Linked DNA regions of Asanoa ferruginea. Each later gene encodes a partner of the first gene's protein in a complex. Links are inferred from orthologs where the notes say so. Each region holds a gene or a part of one and is shown on either strand. Other genes may lie near its edges.

Evidence for each region.
Region 2: the proteins of DFJ67_RS10270 (region 1) and DFJ67_RS20120 are in contact, whole or in part, in a solved structure (PDB 8BNU), measured with the Escherichia coli proteins. The link is inferred for Asanoa ferruginea from one-to-one orthologs.

What each region holds. Positions count from the first base shown.
Region 1 is NZ_QUMQ01000001.1:2,131,604-2,134,616, forward strand. What follows is about bases 69-3,010. They hold DFJ67_RS10270 (acetyl-CoA C-acetyltransferase), read right to left. Parts: upstream 2,215-3,010; coding sequence 922-2,214; downstream 69-921. Other genes in these bases: DFJ67_RS10260 (MFS transporter), read right to left, coding at 69-305; DFJ67_RS10265 (ArsR/SmtB family transcription factor), read right to left, coding at 302-850; DFJ67_RS10275 (3-oxoacyl-ACP reductase), read left to right, coding at 2,255-3,010. Also shown: more of DFJ67_RS10260, read right to left, coding at 1-68; more of DFJ67_RS10275, read left to right, coding at 3,011-3,013.
Region 2 is NZ_QUMQ01000001.1:4,285,813-4,288,883, forward strand. What follows is about bases 72-3,071. They hold DFJ67_RS20120 (3-hydroxyacyl-CoA dehydrogenase NAD-binding domain-containing protein), read right to left. Parts: upstream 2,577-3,071; coding sequence 567-2,576; downstream 72-566. Other genes in these bases: DFJ67_RS43265 (hypothetical protein), read left to right, coding at 72-516; DFJ67_RS20125 (thiolase family protein), read right to left, coding at 2,573-3,071. Also shown: more of DFJ67_RS43265, read left to right, coding at 1-71. UniProt on the Escherichia coli protein: Catalyzes the formation of a hydroxyacyl-CoA by addition of water on enoyl-CoA. Also exhibits 3-hydroxyacyl-CoA epimerase and 3-hydroxyacyl-CoA dehydrogenase activities.

The DNA of each region.
Region 1 (3,013 bases):
CCGGCCAGCACCGATGCGCCGACCATCACCAGGTGGCGCGGTAGCCGGTCGGCGATGACCCCGCCGAAGAGGATGAAGATGACGTTGAAGAGCGACCGGGCACCGACGACCAGGCCCAGGTCGCGTGCCGAGCCGGTGAGGTCGAGCACGGCGAACGCGAGGGCGATCGGCGCGACGGCGTTGCCCAACATGGTGGTCGTGCGGCCGGCGACGAGGAACCGGAACGGGGCGTGGCGCAAGGGCGCCAGCATTCCGGGTCTGGGCTCATCACCGGTCGCCGGAGGGGCGGCGACGGTGTCGGTCATCGTGCGTCGGGCTCCATTCTGAATAGTGCGATCGTCGCGTTCACGCGGATCGTGCCGGGGGTGCGGGGTGCCACGGCCGCCCGGTGCAGGGCCAGGCTGGCCTGGTCGATCTGCTCTTTCACCGCGGCGAAGACGGCCGGGTCGACCCAGAGTTCGGCGTCGGTGAAGTGATTGCCCTTCGCGCGCATCAACGCCCTGGAACGGCGGCGCAGCTCGCTCGCGAGCACCTCGTACATCAGCAGGTGGTCGGCGGTCCGCGGGGCGTCGTCGGGAATGTTGGGCTCGGGCTTGGCGAAGTCGGCCTCGACGTTGTGCCGGTAGCGCTTGGCTACCCCGCCCCGGATCCGCTCCTCGCCGGCCGCCTCGATCTGACCGGCGGCGAGCAGGTGCCGCAAATGATAGCTGGCGTTGGCGTGCGTCAGGTCGAGCTCCCGTGCCACCTCGGCGGCGGTCATCGCCGAGCCGGTCAGCAGCGACAGGATCCGCAGTCGCACCGGATGCGCCAGCGCGCGGAGCTTGACGGTCGGGTCATCTCCCAAAGACATGTTGGAGAGTATGCGCGTCGATCTCGCACACTGTCAAACATTCATTGGGGGGTACGGGCGGAGCGCTGGGGTCAGCGCTCCAGGATGGCCACCACGCCCTGGCCGCCGGCGGCGCAGATGGAGATCAGGCCCCGCCCGCCGCCCTTCTCCGCCAGCAGCTTGGCCAGCGTCGCGACGATCCGGCCGCCGGTCGCGGCGAACGGGTGGCCGGCCGCCAGCGACGAGCCGTTGACGTTGAGCTTGGCGCGGTCGATCGACCCGAGCGGCGCGTCGAGACCGAGCCGCTCCTTGCAGAACTCCGGCGACTCCCAGGCCGCCAGGGTCGCCAGCACCTGCGACGCGAACGCCTCGTGGATCTCGTAGAAGTCGAAGTCCTGGAGGCTCAGCCCGTGGCGGGCGAGCAACCGCGGCACCGCGTAGGCCGGGGCCATCAGCAGCCCCTCGTCACCGTGCACGAAGTCGACCGCCGCGGTCTCCGCGTCGACGAAGTGCGCGAGCACCGGCAGCCGGCGCTCGGCGGCCCACTCGTCGGTCGCGAGCAGCACGGTCGACGCGCCGTCGGTCAGCGGCGACGAGTTGCCGGCGGTCATCGTCGCCCGCTCGCCGTCGGGGCCTCGCGTGCCGAACACCGGCCGCAGCGCACCCAACTTCTCCAGCGAGGTGTCGGCGCGCAGGTTCTGGTCACGGCTGAGCCCCAGGTAGGGCGTGATCAGGTCGTCGAAGAAGCCACGCTCGTAGGCCGCCGCGAGTCGCTGGTGCGAGGCCAGCGCGAGGGCGTCTTGCGCCTGCCGGTCGACGTTCCAGCGCAGCGCGGTGATCGCGGCGTGGTCGCCCATCGACAGGCCGGTGCGCGGCTCGGCGTTGCGCGGCGCCTCGGGCAGGAACGCGTGGTGCGGGCGCAGCCGGGCGGCCGCCCGCACTTTGGCTGCGGTCGTGCGGGCCGAGTTCAGCTGGAGCAGCGTGCGGCGCAGGTCTTCGTTGAGCGCCAGCGGAGCGTCCGATGTGGTGTCGACGCCGCCCGCGATGCCCGCATCGAGTTGGCCCAGCGCGATCTTGTTGGCCACCAGGATGGCGGCCTCCAGACCGGTGCCACAGGCCTGCTGGATGTCGTAGGCCGGGGTGGTCGGGTCCAATCGCGAGCCGAGCACCACCTCGCGGGTCAGGTTGAAGTCACGGGAGTGCTTGAGCACGGCACCGGCGACCAGTTCGCCGACCCGGGCGCCGGCCAGCCCGAAGCGGGCGACCAGCCCGTCGAGCGCGGCGGTGAGCAGGTCGAGGTTGCTGGCTTGCGCGTAGCGGCTGTTGGAGCGGGCGAACGGCACCCGGTTGCCGCCGACGATCGCGACTCTTCTGGTCTCCATCAGACGCCCTCCCTCACCGGTTACCCGCAAGTAGGCTATCGCTATGAGCGACCGATACGCGAGCTTCGCGAACTCCGGTCCCGGCCGCGCGCTGGTCAAGCGGCTCGGGCTGCCCCAGCCACCGCTGCTGCGCCGCTTCCGCCCCGGGGATCCGCTGGTCACCGGGCCCGTGCTGCTCGGCGCCGCACCCGGCGGCCGGCTCGACGAGCCGGTCCGAAAGATGCTCACGATCGCCGGCGTCGGCCTCGACGGCGGGCCGCCCTGGTCGGCACTGGTGTTCGACGCGACCGGCATCGCCGACACCGCCGCGCTGCACCCGGTCTACGAGTTCTTCCACGCCAACGCCCGGACGCTGGGCCCCAGCGGGCGGGTGATCGTCTTCGGCACGCCGCCGGAAGCGTGCTCCTCGCCGCGCGAGGCCACCGCCCAGCGCGCCCTGGAGGGCCTGACCCGCAGCATCGCCAAGGAGTTCGGCCGCGGCATGACCGCCCAACTCGTCTATGTGGCACCCGGCGCCGACGAGTTCGCCGACTCCACCGTGCGATTCCTGCTTTCCGGGCGCTCGGCGTACGTGTCGGGTCAGGTGATCCGGATCGGCCACGTGCTCTCGTCGCCGATGACCGACTGGGCGCACCCGCTGGACGGCAAAGTGGCCCTGGTGACCGGGGCCGCGCAGGGCATCGGCGCGGCCATCGCGCGGGTGCTGGCCCGCGACGGCGCCCGGGTGGTCGCCCTCGACGTGCCGGCCGCGGGCGAGAGCCTGGCCCGGGTCGCCAACGAGGTCGGCGGCACGGCGCTGCAA
Region 2 (3,071 bases), 2.2 Mb from region 1 along the record:
ATCTGGCAGATCGTCAAAGACCCGGTGAAGGAGGTCGTGGCGGCGGCCAACACCCGCGTCGTCGCGCCCGACACCCTGGGCGGCAAGAAGAAGATCACCGACCCCGAGCTGCAGAGCGCGGTCAACGACATGGACAAGTCGCTCAACGCCGACGTGCCCAACGCGACCAGCACGGCCGCCGCGTTCTACGGCGACATCGCGAAGCAGGACCTGGTCATGCTGGTGGCCGTCTCCGGCGTGATCGAAGACCCGGTGAAGGAGCTCAACGACACCTTCACCAGCATGAACGCCAACGGCACCACGGTGAAGAACATCAAGGACGTGGAGGCCGGCCCGCTGGGCGGCCAGGCCAAGTGCGGTGACGGCGAGATCGCCGACGCCGGTGCGGCCCTGCCGCTGGGCATCTGCGCCTGGTCCGACAAGGGCAGCGTGGGCATGATCGGCGTCTACAACGTCAAGGGCGCCGAGGCCTACAAGAACTTCCTGGCCATGCGTGCCGAGGTCGAGAAGCAGTAAGCAGCGAGCGCGAAAAGGCCCCCGGGGATCTTCCCCGGGGGCCTTCCTCGTTAGATGCGGCCGGTCGCGGCCAGATAGGGCGTGATGCCGCCCAGGTGGAACGGCCAGCCGGCGCCGAGGATCAGGCACAGGTCGATGTCTTTCGCGTCGGCGACGACGCCGTCGGCCAGCATCAGCTTGACCTCGTCGGCAACGGCGTCGAGCGCGTTGTCGCGGACCTGCTCGGCGGTCAGCGGTGCGTCGCCGACCTGGAGCAGCGCGACGGTCTCCGGGTCGATCGCGCCTTCCCGGTCGGTGAGTGACCGGCCGCTCTCGACGATCCGGGCCAGGTTGGCGCTGACCCCGAACCGGTCCGGGAACGCCGTGTGCATCGTCTCCGACACGTGCAGCGCGACCGCCGGCCCGACCATCGTGAGCAGGGCGAGCGGCCGCATCGGCAGGCCCAGCGGGTCGAGCGCGCTGTTGGCCACCTCGACCGGGGTGCCGGCGTCGATGGCCGCGTAGATCTCGCCGAGGAAGCGGGTGAGCAGCCGGTTGACCACGAACGACGGTGCGTCCTTGACCAGCACGCACGACTTCTTGAGCTGCTTGCCGATCGCGAACGCGGTGGCCAGCGTCGGGTCGTCGGTCTTGCCGGCCCGGACGATCTCGACCAGCGGCATCACCGACACCGGGTTGAAGAAGTGGAACCCGACGACCCGCTCCGGGTGGTCGAGTTCGGCGGCCATCTCGGTGATCGACAGCGAGGAGGTGTTGGTCGCCAGCACCGCCTCCGGCGAGACGACCTTCTCGATCTCGGCGAACACCTGCTTCTTCACGTCGAGGTTCTCGAAGACCGCCTCGATGACGAAGTCCGCGTCGGCGAACGCCGCCTTGTCGACCGAGCCGCTGACCAGCCCGCGCAGCTTGGCCGCCGTACCCTCGTCGATCCGGCCTTTCCCGCGAAGCTTGTCGATCTCGCCGTGCACGTAGGCGACGCCCTTGTCGACGCGGGCCTGGTCGAGGTCGGTGAGCACGACCGGGACCTCGAGCCGGCGGGCGAACAGCAGCGCCATCTGGCCGGCCATCAGCCCGGCGCCGACGACGCCGACCTTGGTGATGTCGCGGGCCAGCGCGGCCGCCGGTGCGCCGGCCGGCCGCTTCGCCCGACGCTGCACGAGGTCGAACGCGTAGAGGCTGTTGCGCAGTTGCGGGCCGGTGACCAGGTCGCCGAGCGCCTCGTCTTCCGCGGCGGTGCCGGCGGCGAAGTCGGCGTCCTTGGCCAGCGCCAGCAACTCGAGCGCCTTCTCGGCGGACGCCACCGCGCCGTGCAGCCGCTCGTCGAGTTGCATCTTCGCGAAGTAGAGAACGCCGTCCCACATGTCGCGGTCGATCTCGGGGCGCTCGACCGTGATCTCGCCGGCCACCACGCCGGCGGCCCACTCCAGCGAGCGCTCCAGGAAGTCGGCCGGCTCCAGCAGCACGTCGGCGATGCCCAACTCGCGGGCCTGCGGCGGGCGCAGCGTCTTCTGCGTCAGCGGGTTCTGGATGATCACCTGGGCGGCCGGCGCGATGCCGATCAGGTTGGGCAGCAACTGGGTGCCACCCCACGCCGGCACCAGGCCGAGGGAGACCTCGGGCAGCGCCAGGGCGCCGGCACCCGACGAGAGCGTCCGGTAGTGACAGTGCAGCGCCACCTCCAGCCCGCCACCCATCGCGACGCCGTTGACGAACGCGAACGTCGGAACGCTGGAAGCGCGCAGCCGGTTGAACACCCGGTGTCCGAGTCGGCCCAGCTCGACCGCCTGCTCGCGCGACGAGATCATCGGCATTCCGGTGATGTCGGCGCCGACCGAGAAGATGAACGGCTTGCCGGTGATCGCGATGAACGCCGGCTCCAGCGCCAGGGCCGCGGTGATCGCCTCGTCGAGGCTGGCCAGCCCGGCCGGCCCGAAGCTGTTGGGCTTGGTGTGGTCGAGCCCGTTGTCGAGCGTGATGAGGGCGGCCTTGCGCCCCTTGACGGTGACGGCGCGGACCAGCGCGCGGGTCACGACCTCGTTCGGGTTGGTCAGAGTCGTCACTTGGCGCCCTCCCAGGCCGGGTTCTCCCAGATGACCGAGCCGCCCATGCCGATGCCGATGCACATGGCGGTGATGCCGTAGCGCACCTCGGGGTGCTCCGCGAAGTGCCGCGCGAGTTGCGTCATCAGCCGGACGCCGGAGGAGGCGAGCGGGTGCCCGACCGCGATCGCACCGCCCCACGGGTTGACCCGCGGGTCGTCGTCGGCGATGCCGAAGTGGTCGAGGAACGCCAGCACCTGCACGGCGAACGCCTCGTTGAGCTCGAACAGCCCGATGTCGTCAATGGACAGACCGGCGATCCGCAGCGCCTTCTCGGTGGCCGGGATCGGGCCGATGCCCATCACCTCCGGCTCGACGCCGACGAAGCCGTAGGAGACCAGCCGCATCGCCACCGGCAGCCCCAGCTCGCGGGCAGTGTCTTCGGCGGCGATGAGGCTCGCAGTCGCGCCGTCGTTGAGGCCGGCCGAGTTGCCGGCGGTGACCCGGCCGTGCGGG